2 regions of the Kitasatospora sp. NPDC051705 genome follow, and region 2 is predicted to be linked to the other one. Evidence: riboswitches for the same ligand, from Rfam matches in the RefSeq annotation. Region 2 holds a riboswitch; the other holds the start of a gene.
What was found. A riboswitch is a leader RNA that binds a small molecule or an ion and turns the genes downstream of it on or off. The one in region 2 is predicted to bind guanidine.
Positions count from the first base shown of each region.

Region 1 (10,954 bases), on a different contig from region 2:
TGGCGCCGGGGGACCCGGGCACCGGCGAGCCGCTCGGCTGGCGGCGGGTGCACGGGGCGATCGGCCTGGTGGACCTGGAGGCGCCGCCCGAGGTGCTGGCCGGGGAGCTGGGTAGCCTGCGGATCTTCGCCGGGTACGCCGGCTGGTCGCCCGGCCAGCTGGAGGCGGAGCTGGAGAGCGGCGCCTGGTACCTGGTGGACTGCGAGCCGGGGGACGTCTCCAGCCCCGAGCCGGAGCGGCTCTGGCGCTCGGTGCTGCGCCGCCAGCGCGGGCCGCTCGCACTGCTCGCGACGTACCCGGACGACCCGACGCTGAACTGAACCGGGGGCCCCGGCGGCACGACACTGGCCCGGTTTCCCGGGCCGCCCATAGACTTGGCACCTATGAGCACTCTTGAGCCCGAGCGCGGCCTCGGCACCGGAACCCTGGTCGAGCCCGTCCCGCAGGTGTCCAACGGGGACGGCGACCACGAGCGCTTCGCCCACTACGTCCAGAAGGACAAGATCATGGAGAGCGCGCTCTCCGGGTCGCCCGTGGTGGCGCTGTGCGGCAAGGTGTGGGTGCCCGGGCGCGACCCGAAGAAGTACCCGGTCTGCCCGATGTGCAAGGAGATCTACGACGGCATCGGCAAGCCGCAGGGCGGCGACGACGACAAGTAGGACCGGCCGGTCCGCGCGGCGTCGCCCCGGGTGACGCCGCGGCGTGCGGACCGTCCGCGGGGGTGCCGCGCGCGGTACCCGGTCCGCGCCGTCGTGCGCGGCCGTTCCGCACGGCGTCGTTCTGCACGGTGCCGTTTTGCATGGTGCCGCGTTTCCGGATTGGTCTATGCCAGTCGTCCGGGGCGGGGGCAGGATGTCGGGATGGACCTCATCCCCGCACCCTCGAGTGCCGTCCGCCGCCCGGACGGGGACTTCCCCCTCGACGACGCCACCACGCTGACCGCGCCGCCCGTCCTGGCCGACGCCGAGCGCTGGCTGCGCGGCGCGCTGGGCGCCGCCACCGGGCTGCCGCTCGGCCCCGGCCGTCCGGGTGCGGGGATCGAGCTGGTCCAGGACGACGCGCTGGGCCCGGAGGCGTACCGGATCGCGGTGCGCCCCGGCCACGCCCTGGTCGCCGCGGGCGGGCCGGCCGGCGCGCTGTGGGGCGCGCAGACGCTGCGCCAGCTGCTCGGCCCGGACGCGTACCGCCGCTCCCCGCTGCGCCGCAGCGGCTGGGTGCTGCCCGGCGCGGACATCGCGGACGCCCCGCGGTTCGGCTGGCGCGGCGCGCTGCTCGACGTCGCCCGGCACTTCCTCCCCAAGGCGGACGTGCTGCGCTTCGTCGACCTGCTGGCCGCGCACAAGCTCAACGTGCTGCACCTGCACCTGACCGACGACCAGGGCTGGCGGGTCGAGATCAAGCGCTACCCGGCGCTGACCGCGCGCGGAGCCTGGCGGGAGCGCTCGATGGTCGGCTACCGCTCCGCCGGTCGGCGCGACGACCGCCCGCACGGCGGCTACTACACCCAGGACGACCTGCGCGAGATCGTCGCCTACGCGGCCGCGCGCGGGGTCACCGTCGTCCCGGAGATCGACCTGCCCGGCCACACCCAGGCCGCCGTCGCCGCCTACCCCGAGCTGGGCAACACCGACGTGGTGGACACCGCCGCGCTCGGCGTCTGGACGGACTGGGGCGTCAGCCACAACGTGCTCAACGCCTCCGAGGCGACCCTGCGCTTCTTCGAGGGGGTGCTGGAGGAGGTCCTGGAGCTCTTCCCGTCCGAGTTCGTCCACCTCGGCGGCGACGAGTGCCCCAAGGAGCAGTGGAAGGACAGCGCCGCCGCCCAGGCCCGGATCCGCGAGCTCGGCCTGGCCAACGAGGACGAGCTGCAGAGCCACGTGATCCGGCACTTCGACCGCTGGCTGGCGGAGCGCGGGCGCCGGCTGATCGGCTGGGACGAGATCCTGGAGGGCGGTCTGGCGCCGGGCGCCGCCGTCTCCTCCTGGCGCGGCTTCGGCGGGGGGATCGCCGCCGCGCGGGCCGGGCACGACGTGGTGATGTGCCCCGAGCAGCACGTCTACCTCGACCACCGGCAGGCGGACGGGCCGGACGAGCCGATCCCGGTGGGCTTCGTGCGGACGCTGGAGGACGTCTACCGCTTCGAGCCGGTGCCGGAGCAGCTGGACGAGACCGCCGCCCGGCGGGTGATCGGCACCCAGGCCAACCTGTGGAGCGAGTTCGCGGACAGTGCCCGGGACGTCGACTACCGGGCCTTCCCCCGGCTGGTGGCCTTCGCCGAGGTCGCCTGGTCGGACCTGCCGGCGGTGCCCGCGGAGCGCGACTACGCGGGCTTCGAGCGTCGCCTGCGGGGGCACCTGCGGGTGCTGGACGCGCTCGGCGTGGAGTACCGCCCGGTCGAGGGCCCGCACCCCTGGCAGCGCCGGCCCGGGGTGGCCGGCCGCCCGATCGAGGGCCCGCCGCCGGTGCGGTGATCCCCGCCGACGTCGGGGTCCGGGGATCCCGCGGTGCCGCTTCGGGAACTTCTGAGTGGTCGTCTGACGTCAAGAAAAGATGAACATCTGCCCTGGCTCGATCCGGGCCGGGGCAGATACCGCCCGGTATCCGTCCCAATCGGGCAGTCCCGTTCACCCGTCCCGAAATGATCATCGAGCATTGTGTGCCAGAGTTGCCCAACCCGGCCCGATCGCCCGTACCCTACGGGCCAGGCCGGGCTGCTGACGCGGACACCACGGCCGAAGGCCGCGGGCGGCAGGCGATCGATGAGCAAGTGGAGCACGGTGGGACCCAGGTGAACCGGACGATCATGCTGCCGGCCTCCCTCGACGAGGCCGTCGACGCGCTGGCCGCCGCCCCGGCCGCGGTACCGGTGGCCGGAGCCACCGACCTGATGGAGGCCGTCAACGCCGGACGGCTGCGCCCCGCCGCCCTGGTCGGGCTCGGCCGGATCACCGAACTGCGCGGCTGGCGCTACGAGGACGGCGGCACCGCGGTCCTCGGCGCCGGACTCACCCACGCCCGGATGGACCGCCCCGACTTCGCCGCGCTCATCCCCGCGCTCGCCGACGCCGCCCGCACCGCCGGCCCGCCGCAGGTCCGCAACGTCGGCACCCTCGGCGGCAACATCGTCACCGCCGCCCCGGCCGGCGACACCCTCCCGGTGCTCGCCGCCCTGGAGGCCAGCGTCACCCTGGCCCGGGCCGGCGGCAGCCGCGAGGTGCCGGTCAGCCACCTGCTCACCGGGCTCGACCCGGTGCGCCCCGGCGAACTGCTCACCTGGGTGCGGGTCCCGCTGCTGCACGCGCCGCAGGTCTTCCTCAAGGCCACCGGCCGCAGCGGCCCGGCCCGCGCCACCGCCTCCGTCGCCCTCGTCCTCGACCCGGCCCGGCGCGCCGTGCGCTGCGCGGTCGGCGCCGTCGCCCCGGTGCCGCTGCGCCCGCTGGAGGCCGAGGCCTGGGTCGCAGGCTGCATCGACTGGGACGGCAGCCGGGAGATCGACCCGGCCGCCACCGCCGCCTTCGGCGAGTACGTGGCCGCCGCCTGCGTCCCCGACACCTACGGCGCCGAGGGCGCCTGGGAGGCCGTGACCGAGGGGCCGAGCGCGGCCGCCGTTCGGCTACGGCGTACCGTATCGGTGCTGGCCCGACGGGCACTGGGAAGGGCGCTGAAGTGAGCACAGACCCCATCGAGACCCTCGACGCCGACCCGCTCGGCCTCACCCCGCAGGTCAGCCGCGAGCTGCGCCCGTGCGCCTCCTACACGTTGCGGGTCAACGGTTTCGAACGGCCCGTCACCGACGCCTGGATCGGTGAGAGCCTGCTCTACGTGCTGCGCGAGCGGCTCGGCCTGGCCGGCGCCAAGGACGGCTGCGAACAGGGTGAGTGCGGGGCCTGCTCGGTGCAGGTGGACGGCCAGCTGGTCGCCGGCTGCCTGGTGCCCGCCGCACTGGCCGCGGACAGCGAGATCAACACCGTCGAGGGCCTGTCGGCCGCCGGCGGCGCCAGCGACGTCCAGCAGGCGCTGGCCGAGTCCGGCGCGGTGCAGTGCGGCTACTGCACCCCGGGCATGGCGATGGCGGTCCACGACCTGCTCCAGCGCAACCACCGGCCCACCGAGGTCGAGGCCCGGCAGGCGCTCTGCGGCAACCTCTGCCGCTGCACCGGCTACCGGGGCGTGCTGGCCGCCGTCCAGAGCATCGCCGACGCGCGCGCCCTGGAGGCCGAGGAGGCGGAGGAGGCGGCGCTCGCCGACCAGCCCGCCGACGGGACGGCCGCCCCGGTGCCGGCCGCCGAACCCGAGCCGGTCGCCGACCCGCCGGTCTACACCGACGCCGACGCGTGGATCGAGCACGTCCCGCAGCCGCCCGTCGAGGAGGCCCCGGCCGGGGGCGGGCCGTACGGCGACGGCCAGGGCGGCTACGACACCGGCGTGTACGACACCGCCGTCCTGACGCCGGTCCAGGGCATCCCCGCCCAGGCCGCCGACGACCAGGTGTACTACCCGCAGCAGGGCTACCCCGAGCAGCCGTACCAGCCCACCCCCGCGCACGGGACGCCCGTCCACGGCGTCTACCCGGACGGCGGCTACCCCGCGGACGGCTACCCGCAGCAGAACGGCTACGACACCGGGTACGACGCCCCGGTCTACCAGCCCACCCCCGCGCACGGCACGCCGCTGCCCGGCGCCGCCTTCGACGGCACGCCGCCGCACGGCACCCCGTACGTCCCCGCGCCCCCGCACGGCGCCCCGGCCGACGACGGCGCCCAGGCCGGCGTCCCGTACGGCGCCACCCCCGCCCACGGCATCCGGCTCCCCGAGGACGACCACGCATCATGACGTCGCCTACCGACATCGGCGCAGCACTCCAGCAGGACGGCGGCGAGGGCGGCGCACCGGAGCCGTTCGGCCTGGGCAGCTCACCGCTGCGCAGCGACGCGCTGCCCAAGGCGCTCGGCATCTTCCCGTACGCGGCCGACCTCTGGGCCGAGGGGCTGCTCTGGGGCGCCGTGCTGCGCTCGCCGCACCCGCACGCCAGGATCCGCGGCATCGACACCTCGGCCGCGCTGGCGCTGCCCGGCGTGCACGCCGTGGTCACCGCCGCCGACCTGCCGCCCGGCCCGGACGGCACCCCGGACGGCGCCCCGGCCGGCCCGATCCTCGCCGACCGGCCGGTGCTGGCCGCGGGCGTGGTGCGCCACCACGGCGAGCCGATCGCCGCGGTGGCGGCCGACCACCCGGACACCGCCCGGCTCGCGGTCGGTCTGATCACGGTCGACTACGAGCCGCTGGAGGCCGTCACCGACCCCGAGCAGGCCTTCACCGCCCCGCCGCTGCACCCGGACGGCAACCTGTTCCGCCACCTGCCGCTGCGCACCGGGGACCCGGAGGCGGCCGGCGAGGTCATCGTCGAGGGCCTCTACCAGGTCGGCCGGCAGGACCCGGCGCCGCTCGGCGCCGAGGCCGGGCTCGCCGTGCCGCGCCCGGACGGCGGCGTCGAGCTGCACCTGTCCTCCACCGACCCGCACGGCGACCGCGACCGCACCGCGGCCTGCCTGGGCCTGGAGCCCGACCGGGTCCGGCTGGTGGTCACCGGGGTGCCCGGCGCCACCACCGACCGCGAGGACCTCTCGTTCCAGGTCACCCTGGCGCTGCTGGCGCTGCGCACCGGCCGCCCGGTGAAGATGACCCTCACCCGCGAGGAGTCCTTCCACACCCACACCTCGCGCCACCCCGCGCTGCTGCGCTACCGCCACCACGCCGACGCCGAGGGCCGGCTGGTCAAGGTCGAGGCGCAGATCCTGCTGGACGGCGGCGCGTACGCGGACGTCTCCGCCGAGGCGCTGGCGGCCGCCACGGCCTTCTCGGTCGGCCCGTACGTCTGCCCGAACGTCTTCGTGGACGCCTGGGCGGTGCGCACCAACAACCCGCCGGCCGGGCGGATGCGCGGCGAGGGCGCGCTGCAGGCCTGCTTCGCCCACGAGTCGCAGCTGGACCAGCTGGCCGCCCGGATCGGCGTGGACCCGGTGGAGATCCGCCGCCGCAACGCGATGTCCACCGGGGACCCGATGCCCACCGGGCAGGCCGTCACCTGCCCCGCGCCGGTGGGCGCGCTGCTGGAGGCCGTCGCGGCCGAGCCGCTGCCGGCCCTGCCGGTGGACGACCCGGACGCCGAGTGGCTGCTGCCGGGCGGGCCCGGCGGCGCCGGCGACCCGGCCGCGGTGCGGCGCGGGATCGGCTACGCGGTCGGCATGGTGCACATGCTCGGGGCCGAGGGCGAGGACGAGGTCTCCACCGCCACGGTGCGGGTCAGCGGTGACCACGCCACGGTGATCTGCGCGGCCGTCGACTCCGGGCAGGGCTTCGCCACCCTGGCGCGGCAGATCGTGCAGAGCGTGCTGGGCGTCAGCGAGGTCTACATCGCGCCGGCCGACAGCGACCAGTCGATCGCCGGGCCGTCCGCCCGGGGCCGGCACACCTGGGTCTCCGGCGGCGCGGTGGAGCGCGCCGCGCTGATGGTCCGCCACCAGCTGCTGCAGCCGATCGCCGCCAACTTCGGGATGTCCGCGGAGCTGCTGCAGATCGCCGACGGCAAGATCACCTCGTACGACGGGGTGCTCGGCATGCCGGTCGCCGAGGCGCTGGAGGGCAAGGAGCTGTGGGCCACCGCGCAGTGCCGCCCGCACCCGACCGAGCCGCTGGACGAGAACGGGCAGGGCGACGCCTTCGTCTCCATCGCCTTCTGCGCGATGCGCGCGGTGGTGGACGTGGACATCGAGCTGGGCGCCGTCCGGGTGGTCGAGATGACGGTCGCGCAGGACGTCGGCCGGGCGCTGAACCCGCGGCAGATCGAGGACCGGATCGAGGCCGGGGTGGCACAGGGCGTCGGCCTGGCGCTGCTGGAGGACCTGCGCACCGAGGGCGGGGTGCTGCAGAACCCCTCGCTCACCGGCTACCGGCTGCCCACCGCCCTGGACACCCCGGAGGTGCGGATCGCCGCCCTGCTGGAGGAGCGGGACGTGGTGGCGACCTTCGGCGCGAAGGCGGTCAGCGCGGTGCCCGCGGTGGTGGCCCCGGCGGCCGTCGCGGCGGCCGTCCGCGCCGCCACCGGCCTGCCGGTCGGCCGGCTGCCGATCCGCCCCGAGGACGCGATCGCGGGCTGACCGGGAATTCCCGGAAACGGGAATTGCCGGTCGGCGCGAAAGCCGACCGGCAATTCCTTTTCGAGGCCATGGCGGGAATCGAACCCGCGTGTACCGCTTTGCAGACGGTTCCCTAAGCCACTCGGGCACACGGCCAGTGAATTCATGGTGGCGGATTCCGCGACGGACCGTCAACGGCCGAATGTAAATTCTGCATGGCAACTCCGGCGGCGGCCCGTGCTACGGTCGGAGACAGGTGGTCGGGCTCCGGCCACCCCGGACGAGCGCGTCGTACCCGGTGACGACAAGACGGCGCAGTTCAGCGGCAATCCGGCCGCTGTGGACTGCGGAGGTACGGCCGTCATGGCTTGGCTCGTTCTGATCGTCTCGGGTGTCCTGGAGACCGTGTGGGCGGTCGCCCTGGAATCGTCCAAGGGCTTCTCCCGGCTCGTCCCCAGCCTCGTCTTCGGCGTCGCCCTGCTGCTGAGCATGGGCGGGCTGGCGTACGCGATGCGCACCATCCCGATCGGCACCGGGTACGCGGTGTGGGTCGGCATCGGCGCGGTCGGCACCGCGCTTTACGGCATGGCCGTCCTGGGGGACGCGGTGACCGCGGCCCGGATCGGCTGCCTGCTGCTGATCGTCTCCGGCGTGGTGGGCCTCAAGGCGCTGCACTGACGCGGTGGTCCCGGGCCGTGCCGGGCGGCGGGTCCTAGGTCCTGCGGCGGATCCGGTCAGCGACCGGAGTCAGGGGTCACCCAGGCGGACGGCCCTTACGATGTTACGTATGACCACTGCCTCCCCCACCTCGGTCGACCCCGCGCCCGTACCCCTCGACGACGACCCCGGCGGCGGGGTCCTCAGCGGCCGCTACCGGGCGCTGACGCTGGGGATCGTCTCGGTGGTCCTGCTGCTCGCCTTCGAGGCGACGGCCGTCAACACCGCGATGCCGGTGGCGGCCCGCCAGCTCGACGGCCTCGGGCTCTACGCCTTCGCCTTCTCCGGCTACTTCACCACCACGCTGTTCGCCCTGGTCGTCTCGGGCCAGTGGTGCGACCGGCGCGGCCCGCTGCAGCCGCTGTTCACCGGCATCGCGGTGTTCGGCGCCGGCCTGGTGGTGGCCGGCGCGGCGCCGGGGATGTGGCTGTTCGTGGCCGGGCGGGCGGTCCAGGGGCTGGGCGGCGGCCTGGTGATCGTCGCCCTGTACGTGGTGGTCGGCCGGGCCTACCCGGAGCGGCTGCGGCCGTCCGTGTTCGCGGCCTTCTCCTCGGCCTGGGTGCTGCCCTCGATCGTCGGCCCGGTGGTCTCCGGGGCGGTCACCCAGCACCTGGGCTGGCGCTGGGTGTTCCTGGCGGTGCCCGTGCTGATCCTGCTGCCGCTGGCCGTGATGGGCCCGGCGCTGGCCCGCTCCGAGCGGGAGCACCCGGTGGCGAAGGGCGCGGACTTCGACCGCCGGCGCACCGTACTGGCCGCGATGGCGGCGGTCGGGGCGGGCCTGCTGCAGTACGCCGGCCAGCGGCTCGACCTGCTCGGGCTGCTCCCGGCGGCGGCCGGTGCCGCGCTGCTGCTGCCCGCCGTGCTGGGCCTGCTGCCCACCGGGACGCTGCGGGCCGGGCGCGGCCTGCCGACGGTGATCCTGCTGCGCGGCGTGGCCGCGGGGGCGTTCTTCGCGGCCGAGGCGTTCATCCCGCTGATGATGGTCACCCAGCGCGGGCTGTCCCCGACGCTGGCCGGGCTCACGCTGACCAGCGGCGGGCTCTCCTGGGCGCTGGGCTCGTGGCTGCAGGGGCGGCCGGGGGCGGAGCGCTACCGCGAGGCGATGATCCGGGGCGGGTTCGTGCTGACCGCGGTGGCGATCGCGGGCGCGGCGCTGGTGCTGGTCCCGGCGGTGCCGGCCTGGGTGGCGGCGGTCGCCTGGGGCGTCGGCGGGATCGGGATGGGCCTGACGGTCGCCAGCGTGAGCGTGCTGATGATGAAGCTGTCCGCGCCGGAGGACGCGGGGGCCAACTCGGCCTCGCTGCAGATGAGCGACGCGCTGGGCAACGTGCTGCTGGTGGGTCTGGCCGGGGTGCTGTTCGCGGCCCTGGGCGGCGGCTCGCTGGCCGCCGCCCACGAGGGGGCCGGGTCCACCGGCTCGGCCGGCGCCTTCACGGTGATCTTCCTGACCATGGCCGGGGTGGCCCTGCTGGGTGCGCTGGTCTCCGGCCGGGTGCGCCGGGCCTGACGGTCAGCCGGCGGTGGCGGTGGCGGTGGCGGTGGCGCTGTCGGTGGCGGTCGCCGAGGAGCTCGCCGGCGGCGCCGCCGGGGTGCCCAGGAAGGCCTCCCACCCGCCGGTCGGCGACTGGCCGGGGGCGAGGCCCTGCAGCTTGCGCAGCACCGCCGGGTCCTGGGCCTCCAGCCAGTCCACCAGTTGGCGGAACGACACCAGCCGGACCTCCGGCTTGCCCGCGATGACCTTGAGGGCGTCCTCGACGGCGTTCATGTAGATGCCGCCGTTCCACTCCTCGAAGTGGTTGCCGATGATGTACGGCGCGCGGTTGCTGCGGTAGGTGCGGTCGAAGCCCATCAGGTAGGCGTCGCGGGCCTGGGCCTGGAAGCCCGGGTAGAGCGCCGGGTCGGCCTTGGTGTTGGGGCCGCACTGGTTGTACATGATGTTGTAGTCCATCGAGAGCACCTGGAAGGTGTGCCCGGGGAAGGGGATGGACTGCAGCGGGAGGTCCCACAGGGCCCCGCCCTGGATCCGCTGCGGCCAGACCTGGGTGCCGTTGCCGCTGCTGTCGTAGCGCCAGCCGCGCTTGACGGCGGTGGGCAGCAGGTTGCGCTGGCCCTCCAGGCAGGGGGTGCGGCTGCCGATCAGCTCCTTGCGGTAGTCGAAGGGCAGCGCCGGGAGGTCGGTGAAGCCGGTGTTGGTGCGCCAGTTGGTGACGAAGTCCATCGCCTGCTGGATCTCGCTGTCCCACTCCTCGGGGGACCACTTGCCGACGCCGGTGGAGCCGCAGAAGTGGCCGTTGAAGTGGGTGCCGATCTCGTGGCCCTCCAGCCAGGCCGCGTGCAGGTTCTCCAGGGTGTCGTGGATGTGCTGGTCGCTGAGGTAGCCGATGTCGGAGGCGCCGACCTTGTGCTGCGGCGGGCGGTAGAGGTCCTTCTTGGACTCGGGCAGCAGGTAGAGGCCGCTGAGGAAGAAGGTCATCGACGCGTTGTGCTCCTGCGCCAGCCGGCGGAAGCGGGCGAACAGCCCGTTGTCGAGTTCGCCGGCGCCGTCCCAGGAGAAGACCACGAACTGCGGCGGGCGCTCGCCGGCCCGGAGCCGCTCGGGCACCGGCTGGCGGGGCTGGGCGCCGGTGTCGGAGGTGGATCCGTCGCCGATCAGGGCGGCCTGCGGCTTGGGGGCCGGGGCGGGGGTGGCGGTCTGCTCGACGGCCTCGCCGGGGGCGGGTACGGCCGGTCCCGTCGCCCGCTCGCCGCCGCCCGCGCCGTTGCTGCCGCAGCCGGCGGCCAGGGCCGCGGCGGTGGCCGCACCGGCGGCCAGCAGGGTGCGGCGGGAGAGGGCTTCCATGGTCACTCCGTTCATGAGGCGTTCGGCGGGCGTTCAGGCGCGCGAAAGTCCGGTCGGACAAGTGGGGTGATACAACCCGTGACCGGGTCAGCATGGCATGTGGGCGTGATCGGTCGGAGAGGCACCACGGACGGTCTCAATCGATCGCTCGATTGACGCAACCAGTCCGGTCCCGTCCACGTCGAAGCTCTTGCCGGGCGCGTTGACGCGCGAGCGGCGGGGTGCCCGGCGCGGGACGCCGCTGTCGCGCTCCGTGATCCGG
Region 1 is NZ_JBITCO010000012.1:172,232-183,185, reverse strand. Features, by position in the region: gene ACIA8Q_RS18030 (YqgE/AlgH family protein) at 1-320, shown strand, start outside; gene ACIA8Q_RS18025 (DUF3039 domain-containing protein) at 384-659, shown strand; gene ACIA8Q_RS18020 (beta-N-acetylhexosaminidase) at 861-2,471, shown strand; gene ACIA8Q_RS18015 (FAD binding domain-containing protein) at 2,804-3,670, shown strand; gene ACIA8Q_RS18010 (2Fe-2S iron-sulfur cluster-binding protein) at 3,667-4,833, shown strand; gene ACIA8Q_RS18005 (xanthine dehydrogenase family protein molybdopterin-binding subunit) at 4,830-7,157, shown strand; tRNA gene ACIA8Q_RS18000 (tRNA-Cys) at 7,221-7,292, opposite strand; guanidine-III (ykkC-III) riboswitch at 7,390-7,455, shown strand; gene ACIA8Q_RS17995 (SMR family transporter) at 7,500-7,814, shown strand; gene ACIA8Q_RS17990 (MFS transporter) at 7,924-9,360, shown strand; gene ACIA8Q_RS17985 (hypothetical protein) at 9,364-10,692, opposite strand.
Region 1: linked by a shared signal. The riboswitch ahead of ACIA8Q_RS17995 (SMR family transporter) and the one ahead of ACIA8Q_RS02955 (MBL fold metallo-hydrolase) in region 2 are both predicted to bind guanidine.

Region 2 (10,954 bases):
CTCACCGGCGTGCTGATCGTCAACTCCCCCGAGACGTACGACCGGTACCGGGTCTGGGTGCTCGGCTCACTCGCCGGCGTGGAGGGCTGGGCGACCCTGCGCCAGCTCGCGCCCGTCCTCGCCGCCGGCTTCCTCCTCGCCCTGCTCGCCACCCGCCCGCTCACCGCGCTCGCCCTCGGCGACGACCTCGCCCGCGGCCTCGGCCACCGGCCCGGCGCCACCCGTGCCACCGTCGCCATCGCCGTCACCCTGCTCACCGCCTCGGCCGTCGCGCTGGCCGGGCCGATCTCCTTCCTCGGCCTGCTCGCCGGCTTCCTCGCCCGCGCCGTCGCCGGGCCCCGGGTCGGACGGCTCACCCTGTTCGCCGCGCTGTTCGGCGCCGCCGCGCTCACCGGGGCGGACGTGCTGGCCCGCGTGGTGGCCAGGCCCTTCGAGGCGCCGGTGTCGGTCATCGTCGCCCTGGTCGGCGCCCCGGCGCTGATCGCCATCGTCCGCTCCCGCCGCACGGCCGCCCTCGACCTCACCGACCCGGCCGAGGCCGCCCGCCCCCGGCAGGCCGAACCGCCCGCGCCCGCACCCGACCTGGTGCTGCGCCGCGGGGCGTGGTCCCTGCTGCTCCCCCGCCGGTCGCTGCTCGCCGCGCTCGGCCTGGCAGCCGCCCTGCTGACCGCCGTCGTCGTCTCCGCCCACGCCGGGCAGAGCGAACTCGGCCTCGGCCGCACCTTCCAGGCCGTCTTCGGCTACGGCGAGCGGCTCGACGTGCTGCTGGTCCAGAGGTTCCGGCTCGGCCGGATCGTCGCCGGACTCGCCGCCGGCGCCGCCCTCGGCCTCGCCGGGTGCCTCACCCAGACCCTCGCCCGCAACCGGCTCGCCACCCCCGAACTGCTCGGCGTCAACGACGGCGCCACCGCCGCCGTGCTCATCTCCGCCACCGCCTCCGGCACCTTCGGCGCCTGGTGGGCCGGGCCGCTGGGCGCCCTCGTCGCCGTCCTCGTCGTCGCCCTGGTCTCCGGCGGCCTCGGCGCCCGCGGCTACCGGGTGCTGGTCGTCGGCCTCGCGATGTCCGCCCTGGCCTCCGCCGTCATCCAGGTCGCCCTCGCCCGGCGCTCGCTCAACTCGGCCGGATCGCTGTACGTCTGGACCTCCGGCAGCCTCAACGGCCGGGACTACGCCGTCGCCACGCCCGTCCTGCTCGGGCTGGCCGTCCTGGTGCCGCTCGCCCTCGTGGTGGCCCGGCGGCTCGCCGTGCTGCGGTTCGACGACAGCGTCGCCGCCTCGCTCGGCGTCGACCCGGGGCGGGTCCGGCTCGCCTGCCTGCTGCTGGCCGTCGCCCTGGCCGGGCTGGCCGTCGGCGTCTGCGGACCGGTCGGCTTCGTCGCCCTCGCCGCGCCCGTCCTCGCCGGGCGCCTCGCCGGGCCCGCCCGGGTGCCCGTGCTCGGCTCGGCGCTCACCGGCGCCCTGCTCGTCGTCCTCGCCGACACCCTCGGCCGGGTGCTGATCGGCGGGGTCGAGATCCCGGTCGGCATCGTCACCACCGTCCTGGGCGGGCCCTTCCTGCTGTGGGTGCTGCTCGGCCGCCGCGGCGACCCGGCGTAGCCCCCGTCCCGTCGCCCGTCCCCGTCCCCTGCCCCTGCCCCACCTTTCTCTTGCCGGCCCCGCCCTTCCCGCCACCGAGTCCCGGAGTGCTGCCCGTGGAACCCCACCCCCTGGTCGAACCCGACCCGCACGACCCCGCGTACCGGCTGGTCACCTTCGTCCACGAGCCCGAGCCGGACCAGCCCTGCGACGGCGTGCTCGCCCTCCTGCACACCGTCACCGACAAGGACCGCCACGCCGGCGACCTCACCCCGCACCTGATGGACCGTACGGCCGACGGCCGCTGGACCATCACCTACCGGCTGCGCGCCGACCACCGCGCCTCCTACCAGCTCCACCCCTACCGCGGCGCCGCCCCCGGCACCGCCCGGGCCGACTGGCTGCACGTCCTCGACCACGCCCGGCCGGACCCGCTCGACGAGCAGCCCCGGCTGCCCGCCCGCGACGGGCGCCACCCCTCCTCCGTGCTCAGCCTCCCCGGCGCCCCCGCCCAGCCGTACGTCCGGCGCCGCGACGGCGTGCCGCGCGGCCGCACCGTCGCCGCCGAGCACGCCGGCCGGCGGGTCGACGTCCACCTGCCCGCGGGGCACGGGGCCGGCCCGCATCCGGTGGCGGTGCTGCTCGACGGGGAGATGTGGGGCGAGGTGCTGTCCGTCGGCGACACCCTCGACAACCTCACGGCCGACGGGGCGATCCCGCCCACCGTCGCGCTGCTCGTCCACACCATGGGCCCCGGCCGGCCCGAGGACCTCAGCTGCAACCCGGAGTTCGTCGACCTCCTCGCCGACCGGCTGCTGCCCTGGGCCGCCGAGCGGTTCGGCGCCACCACCGACCCGGCCGCCACCGTCATCGCCGGCCAGAGCGCGGGCGGACTCACCGCCGCGTTCGCCGCCTACCGCCGCCCGGACCGGTTCGGCAACGCGCTCTCCCAGTCCGGCTCCTTCTGGTGGCCGGACGGCACCGACTTCGACGAGGGGAGCGAGTGGCTCACCCGCCGCTTCGCCGCCGACGAGCGGCGCCCGGCCCGCTTCTACCTGGAGGTCGGCCTCCAGGAGTGGATGCTGCTCACCCAGAACCGGCACCTGCGCGACGTCCTCGTGGCGCGCGGGTACGACCTCGAGTACCGGGAGTTCAACGGCGGCCACGACTACGCCTGCTGGCGCGGCGGCCTGGCCGACGGGCTGGCGCACCTGCTCGGCGGCCCGACCGGCTGAGGGCCCGGCGGGAGGCGCCCCCTCGCGGCACCGGGCCCTCACGACACCGGCTCATGACACCGGCCGCTCACGACTCCGGCCCCTCGACACCGGCCCCTCACCGCACCGGCCCCCGCGGGGCCGGACCGCCGCCGCGGGCGCGTGCTAGCGTCCCCGTGGCGGCGCGTCGGCGCCGGCCCCGGACGAGATGTGCGCCGTACCCGGCCCGCCAAGACGACGCACGCTGGGAGGCGTCATGGCTGCCGGTACCCCGGTCGCCCGTCCGCTGGACGTGCGGTGGATCCACGGGTCCCCGTCGGCGAAGCACGACACGGACCCGGAGATCCAGGTCTACGAGTACGACGAGCACACCGTCATCCTGCGGCAGAACATGGCGGTCAACTACGAGGCGCCGTTCCTGTTCCTGCTCTTCGGGGACGAGCGGGCGGTGCTCATCGACACCGGGGCGACCCCGGAACCCGCGTTCTTCCCGCTGCGCACGGTCGTCGACGGGCTGATCGACGCATGGCTCGCCCGCAACCCCCGCGACGGCTACCGGCTGCTCGTGCTGCACACCCACCCGCACGGCGACCACGTCGCCGGCGACGGACAGTTCACCGGGCGGCCCCTCACCACCGTGGTCGCGGCGGACCCGGCCACCGCCTGGGCCCACTTCGGCTTCGACCGCGACCCGGAGGCGGTGGCCCTCGTCGACCTCGGCGGCCGGGTCCTGGAGTGCCTGGCCACCCCGGGACACCACCCGGCGGCCGTCACCTTCCACGACCCGCACACCGGCTTCCTGCTCACCGGGGACACGGTCTACCCCGGCCGGCTCTACATCGACGACTGGCCGGCCTTCACCAGGACCATCGACCGGCTGATCGCCTTCGCCGAACGGCGACCGGTGACGCACGTGCTCGGCTGCCACATCGAGATGACCCGCACCCCCGGCGTCGACTACCCGATCCGCTACACCCACCAGCCCGACGAGCCGCCGCTCGAACTGACCGTCGACCACCTGCACCGGATCCGCGCCGCCCTCACCGAACTCGGCGGCCGCCCCACCCGCCACGCGCTCGCCGACCTGATCCTCTGGCCCAGCGACTGAACCCGCCCCTCGGGCGGGCGGGCAGACGGGGGCGGCGCCGGTCAGCGCCGCCCCCGGGCCCCGGTCAGTCCTCCGGGGGCGGCGGGGCCGGCGGCTCCACCGGGAGGCGCTGCGCGACGAGGACGCCGACCGCGACCAGGCCGGCGGTGCCCAGAAGGGCGACCCGGTAGGGGCCCGCCGAGCCGGCGTCGTCACCGAGGGCCCCGATCACGGCGGCCGCGGCGGCGATCCCCAGAGCCCCGCCCAGCGTGCGGACGATGGTGAACAGGCCCATCGCCCGGCCCATCGCGGGCGGCGGGACGTCGGCGAAGCCGGCGATCTGGACGGTGAGCACGGCGGTGCCGAGGACCAGCCCGACCGCGAACATCAGCGCCCGCACCGCCCACGGGTTCTCGGCGAAGCCCAGGGCGGCCAGCACGAGCGCGGCCAGCAGCAGGGCGGGCCGGGCGAGGCGGCGCGGACCGAACCGCGGCAGCAGGCGGTCGACGACCTGGGAGGCGGCCATCAGGCCGAGCGCCTCCGGGAAGACGCTCAGGCCGGCGTCCAGCGCCGAGGCCCCGAGCGCCGCCTGGTAGAGCAGCGGGAGCGCGAACAGGGCGCCCATCAGGCCGGCCGAGGTGAGCAGGGCGAGCCAGGTGGCGGCGCCGTAGGCCCGGTCGGCGAGCAGCCGCACGTCCACCAGCGGTTCCTCGGCCCGGAGTTGGTGGCGCACCGCCGCGCCGAGCAGCAGCAGTCCGGCCAGTCCGCCGAACGCCACGCCCGGCGAGGACCAGCCGTGCGCCGGGCCGAAGCCGAGCGCGTAACTGAGCAGCCCGAGGCCGGGGGTGGCGAGCAGGAATCCGGTGGTGTCGAAGTGGCCGGCGGGCGGCTCGGCCTCGGCCCGCAGGCCGGCCAGGCCGGTGACCAGCGCCGCGACCCCGATCGGCACGTTGACCAGGAACAGCCAGTGCCAGGAGAGGTGTTCGGTGAGGAAGCCGCCGAGCGGCGGCCCGAGGGCGGGCATCAGGGCCGTGGGCACGATCAGCACGCGGCCGAGGCCGGCCCGCTCGTGCGGGGCGAACGCCCGGAACAGCAGGGTCATCCCGACCGGCGTGAGCAGCCCGCCGGCCACGCCCTGGACGGCCCGCGCGGCGGCGAGCGCGCCGAGGCCGGGAGCGGCGGCGCAGAGTGCGGAGGCGAGGGTGAAGGCGGCCAGCGAGCCGAGGAAGACCCGCTTGACGCCGTACCGGTCGCCGAGCCAGCCGGCGACCGGCAGGCCGACGGCGAGTCCGACCAGGAAGGCCGTCTCCACGGCGTTGGCCGCCGAGACCGGCCGGCCGAAGTCCTCGGCGATGGTGAACAGCGCGGGGTTGACGATGGTCGAGTCCAGGCCGTTCATGCACATCGCGGCGGTGTAGACGACGACCACCGCGGCGCGCCCCGCGAGGAGGGGGCGCGCCGGGGCCCCGGCGGCGGGAGGGGTCACAGGTCGGTCCAGTGGGCGGTGATCCAGGCGAGCGCGTCGGCGCGCCCGCAGGGCCCGTGGGAGACGTCCCAGCCGGCCGGGACGGCGGCGAACGCGGGCCACAGCGAGTGCTGGCCCTGGTCGTTGACCAGCGCGAGGAACCGGCCGTCGGCGTCGAAGGGGTTGGTGGGGGCGTCACTCATCGGAGGACTTCTCCAGGTGGTCGGAGATCACGCGGGCGATGTGCGCGATCGGGGCGGGCAGGGTCATGTCCTTGTGCGAGCAGGCGACGTCCGTGTTGTCGATCCGGCCGGACACGTACGGGGTCCACAGCTCGGGGACGAGGGTCTCGTCGATGGTGTCGACGGTGGCCCGGAAGAACAGCACGTCCCCGTCGAAACGGCGGTGGTCGTAGCCGCGGACCAGGTCGTTGGTGTTGAGGTAGATCCGGTTCAGCGCGGCCACGGTGGCGTCGTCGAGCCCGGCCAGCGGGCTGCCCTCGCGGCGCAGCAGTTCGGTGACGGCGCCGAGTTCGAGCGGCCGGCCGTCCAGGTCGGCGGGGCCGTAGCCGCCCATGGTGAGCAGCGCCTCCAGGGCCTCGGCCTGGTCGGGGACGGGCAGGTCGCGGAAGCCCTCGGCGGGGTAGGCGTCCAGGATGGCCAGCAGGTCGACGCGGTGGCCGAGTTCCTGCAGCCGGACGGCGACGGCGTGGGCGATGATCCCGCCGGTGGACCAGCCGAGCAGCCGGTAGGGGCCCTCGGGCTGGACCTCGCGCAGCCGGTCGGCGTAGTGCGCGGCCAGCTCCTCCAGGGTGCCCGGCAGCGGCAGGCCGGCGGTGGCGGCGCCGACGCCCTGGGCCTGGAGGCCGTAGATCGGCTGGTCGGCGGGCAGGTGGCGGATCAGGCCGGTGTAGCACCAGCTGAGGCCGCCGGCCGGGTGGACGGCGAACAGCGGGGTTCGGCGGCCGGGCGCGGCGGGGCGCAGCGGCAGCAGCACGTCGAGGGCGTCGGCCTGCCGGGCGCCGCCGGACAGGGCCGCGTCGAGGGCGGCGACGGTGGGTGCCTGGAACAGGGTGCCGATGCCGGCCTCCAGTCCGAGCACCTCGCGGATCCGCCCGGCGAGGCGGACGACCAGCAGCGAGTGGCCGCCGAGGGCGAAGAAGTCGTCGTCGACGCCGACCGAGGGCACCCCGAGCACCTCGGCGAACAGCTCGCACAGCTGCTGTTCGCGCGGGTTGCGCGGGGGGCGTCCGCCGCCGCCGGCCGGCGCCTCGGGGGCGGGCAGGGCCCGGCGGTCGAGCTTGCCGTTGGCGGTGAGCGGCAGCCGGTCGAGCAGGACGACGGCGGAGGGCACCATGTGGACGGGGAGTTCGGCGGCGGCGTGGGCGCGCAGCTGCTCGGGGGTGACGGCCGCCGGGGCGGGGTCGGGCCGGTCGGCCGACCGGGCGGCGACGGCGTAGCCGACCAGTCGGCGGTCCCCCGGCGCGTCCTCGCGGACGACGACGGCGGCGTCGGCGATGCCGGGGTGGGCGGCCAGTACGGCCTCGATCTCGCCGAGTTCGATCCGGAAGCCGCGCAGCTTCACCTGCTGGTCGGCGCGGCCGAAGTACTCCAGCACGCCGTCGGCGCGGCGGCGGGCGAGGTCGCCGGAGCGGTACATCCGGGTGCCGCGCTCCCCGAACAGTTCGGCGTACGGGTCGGCGACGAAGCGCCCGGCGGTGAGCTCGGGGCGGCCGAGGTAGCCGCGGGCCAGACCGGCCCCGGCCACGTACATCTCGCCGGTGACGCCGGGCGGGACGGGCTGCAGGTACTGGTCGAGCACGTAGACCCGCAGGTCGGGGATGTTGACCCCGATGGTGCTGCTGCTGCCGGCGGCGGCGCTCGCCCGGTCGAGGGCGATGTGGGACACGTGCACGGTGGTCTCGGTGATGCCGTACATGTTGACCAGGGTGGGCGCGTGCTCGGGGTGGCGGTCGTACCAGTCGTCCAGCCGGGCGAGTTCGAGCGCCTCGCCGCCGAACACCACGTAGCGCAGGGCGAGTTCGCTGCCGGGGCGGTCCCGGTCGGCGGCGCTGAGCTGGTAGAAGGCGGACGGGGTCTGGTTGAGCACGGTGACGCGTTCGCGGGCGAGCAGGTCGAGGAAGGCCGCCGGGTCCCGGCTGACCAGGTGCGGGACGACGACCAGCCGGCCGCCGTGCAGCAGGGCTCCCCACAGCTCCCAGACGGAGAAGTCGAAGGCGTAGGAGTGGAAGAGGGTCCAGACGTCGTCGGCGCCGAAGCCGAACCAGTGGTCGGTGGAGCGGAAGAGGCGCACCACGTTGTGGTGGGTGACGGGCACGCCCTTGGGCCGGCCGGTGGAGCCGGAGGTGTAGATGACGTAGGCGGTGTCCTCGGGGCGCAGCGGGCGGGTGCGCTCGTGCTGGGCGGGCGGGGTGGCCGGGTGGTCGCCGTGGTCCGGTCCGTCGACGAGCAGCCGGGGCAGGTCCTGGGCGGGCAGCCGGGGCTCGGTGGCGCGGTCGGTGAGCAGGGCGGCGGGGGCGGCGTCGGCCAGCATGTAGGCGAGGCGGTCGGCCGGGTAGTCGGGGTCGAGCGGCAGGTAGGCGGCGCCGGACTTGGCCACCGCGAGGAGGGCGACGACGAGGTCGAGCGAGCGCGGCAGGGCGAGGGCGACGATGGCGCCGGGGCCGATGCCGTCGGCGATCAGCCGCCGGGCCAGCCGGTCGGCGCGGGCGCCGAGTTCGGCGTAGTCGAGCTGCTCGTCGCGGTGGCTGACGGCGACCGCGTGCGGGTGGGCGGCGGCCGCGGCCTCGAACAGCTCGGGCAGGGTGGTGTCCGGGGCGGACGGGGCGGGAGTGCCGTTCCACTCGACCAGCGCGCGCGTCCGTTCCTGCTCGTCGGTCAGCGGGAGCCGGCCGATCGCCGTGTCCGGGTCGCCGGCGGCGGCGGTGAGCAGTCGGGCGAGCCGGGCGGCGAGGGCCTCGGCGGTGGCGGCGTCGAACAGGTCGGTGCGGTACTCCAGGAAGCCGCCGATGCCGCCGCCGGGCAGCTCGCCCGCGTTGAGGGTGAGGTCGAACTTGGCGGTGCCGCTGGGGACGGCGGCGATCCGGGCGGTGAGGCCGCCGCCCATCGGGTGGGTGTCGTCCGGTCGGCTCTGCCAGGCGAGCATCACCTGGAACAGGGGGTGGCGGGCCAGCGAGCGGGGCGGATTGAGCTCCTCGACGAGCCGGTCGAACGGCAGGTCGGCGTGCTCGTGCGCGGCGAGCACGGTGCCGCGGACCCGGTCGAGCAGTTCGCGGAAGGTCGGGTCGCCGGAGGTGTCGGTGCGCAGGACCAGGGAGTTGACGAAGTAGCCGACCAGGTCGGCGGTGGCCGGATCGTCGCGCCCGGCGACCGGGGTGCCGACGGGGACGTCGGTGCCGCAGCCGTGCCGGGTGAGCAGGGCGGCGAGCCCGGCCTGGACGGCCATGAAGACGGTGCCGCCGCAGGCCCGGGCGAGGGCGGCGAGGGCGGTGTGGGCCCCGGCGTCGAGGGCGAACGGCACGGTGGCGCCCCGGTGGCCGGCGACGGCGGGGCGCGGCCGGTCCGCGGGCAGCTCCAGCTGGTCGGGCAGGCCGGCCAGGGCGGTGCGCCAGTACTGCGCCTGCCGGGCGGCCAGCGGGCTGGGCCGGTCGGCGGTGCCGAGCAGCTGCCGCTGCCAGGCCGCGTGGTCGGCGAACTGCAGGGCCGGCGGCGGGAGGTCCGGGGCGCGGCCGGCCAGCCGGGCGGTGTAGGCGGCGGCCAGGTCGCGGGCCAGCGGGGTGGTGGAGGCGCCGTCGCCGGCGATGTGGTGCAGCAGGAGCAGCAGGGTGTGCTCCTGCGGGCCGTGCGCGAACAGGGTGGCCCGCAGCGGCGGTTCGGCGGCGAGGTCGAAGCAGTGCCCGACGGCTTCGGCGAGCGTGCCGCCCGCGCCGCCCGTGCCGCCCGCGCCGCCCTCGTGCAGCTCGACGGGTGCGGCCGGGAGGATCCGCTGGTACGGCGTGCCGTCGGACTGCTCGCCGTAGACGGTGCGGAGCACCTCGTGGCGGGCGCTGACGTCGCCGAGGGCGAGGGTGAGCGCGGCGCGGTCGAGCGGGCCGGTCAGGGTCAGGGCGAGCGGGATGTTGTAGGTGGCGCTCGGGCCCTGGAGCCGGTTCAGGAACCAGAGTCCGCGCTGGGCGGCGGAGAGCGGCATCCGCTCGGTGCGCGGCGCCGGGACGAGGGCGGGGCGGGCCTCCGGGGCGGCGTCGGCGGAGCCGTCCAGCAGGTCGGCGAGCCCGGCCGGGGTCGGGTGGCGGAAGACGTCGGCGAAGCCGACGGGCGTGGCGAAGGTCTCGCGCAGCCGGGCGGCGAGCCGGCCGGCCAGCAGCGAGTGGCCGCCGAGGTCGAAGAAGGAGTCGTCCCGCCCGGGGGCCGCGGGCAGGCCGAGCACGTCGGCGAACAGCCCGCAGACCAGCTCCTCCCGGGGTGTGGCGGCCGGTGCTCCGGCGGCCGGGAGGGCGGCGGCGGGTTCCGGCAGGGCACGGTGGTCGAGCTTGTCGTGGGCGGTGCGCGGCAGTTCGTCGAGGAGCAGGACGGCGGCCGGGACCATGTGCCCGGGCAGCCGCTCGGCGAGCGCGGCGCGCAGCGCGTCCGGGTCCGGGGCGGCGCCGGGCGCGGGGACGGCGTAGCCGAGCAGCCGCTTGCCGTGCGGGCCGGGGCGGGCGATCACCACGGCCTGGGCGACGCCGGGCAGTTCGGCGAGGACGGCGGCGATCTCGCCGGGCTCGATCCGGAAGCCGCGGATCTTGACCTGGTCGTCGGCGCGGCCGAGGAACTCCAGGGTGCCGTCCGGACTGCGGCGGGCGAGGTCGCCGGTGCGGTACATCCGCGCGCCGGGCGGGCCGAAGGGGTCGGCGAGGAAGCGCTCGGCGGTGAGGTCGGGGCAGCCGAGGTAGCCGCGGGCCAGACAGGCGCCGGCCACGTACAGTTCGCCGGTGGCGCCGTCGGGGGCGGGCCGCAGCGAGCCGTCCAGCACGTAGGCGCGGGAGCCGCGCACCACCCGGCCGACCGGGGCGCCGTCCGGGCCCGGGGTCCAGGCGTAGGCGTCGACGGTGGTCTCGGTCGGGCCGTAGAGGTCGATCGGGTGCAGCCCGGGGACGGCGGTCAGCCGGCGCCAGAGCGCGGGCGGGGTGGCCTCGCCGCCGACCGCGACGACGGCGGGGCGGTGCCACTCGTCGTCCAGGATGCCTTCGGCGAGCAGGACTTCGAGGTAGGAGGGGGTCACGTCGAGGTAGTCGACGCGCTCGCGGTGGAGGTGGCCGGCCAGCACGGCGGGGTCGCGGTAGGTGGCGTCGTCGAGCAGGTGCAGCTCGTGGCCGTGGACCATCCAGAGCACCGGGTCCCAGCTGGCGTCGAAGGCGAACGAGGCGCTGTGGGCGACCTTGAGGCGCTCGCGGCCGGTGCGGCGCACGGCCGGGGCGATGTGGTCCTCGCCGTGGCCCGCGCACAGGTTGGCGAGCGAGGCGTGGGTGACCAGCACACCCTTGGGGCGGCCGGTGGAGCCGGAGGTGTGCAGCACGTAGGCGGCGTCCTGGAGCCGGGGGGCGGGCGGCGCGGA
Region 2 is NZ_JBITCO010000002.1:54,087-65,040, reverse strand. Features, by position in the region: gene fhuB (Fe(3+)-hydroxamate ABC transporter permease FhuB) at 1-1,596, shown strand, start outside; gene fes (enterochelin esterase) at 1,692-2,810, shown strand; guanidine-III (ykkC-III) riboswitch at 2,966-3,033, shown strand; gene ACIA8Q_RS02955 (MBL fold metallo-hydrolase) at 3,046-3,897, shown strand; gene ACIA8Q_RS02950 (DHA2 family efflux MFS transporter permease subunit) at 3,962-5,362, opposite strand; gene ACIA8Q_RS02945 (MbtH family protein) at 5,359-5,544, opposite strand; gene ACIA8Q_RS02940 (amino acid adenylation domain-containing protein) at 5,537-10,954, opposite strand, start outside.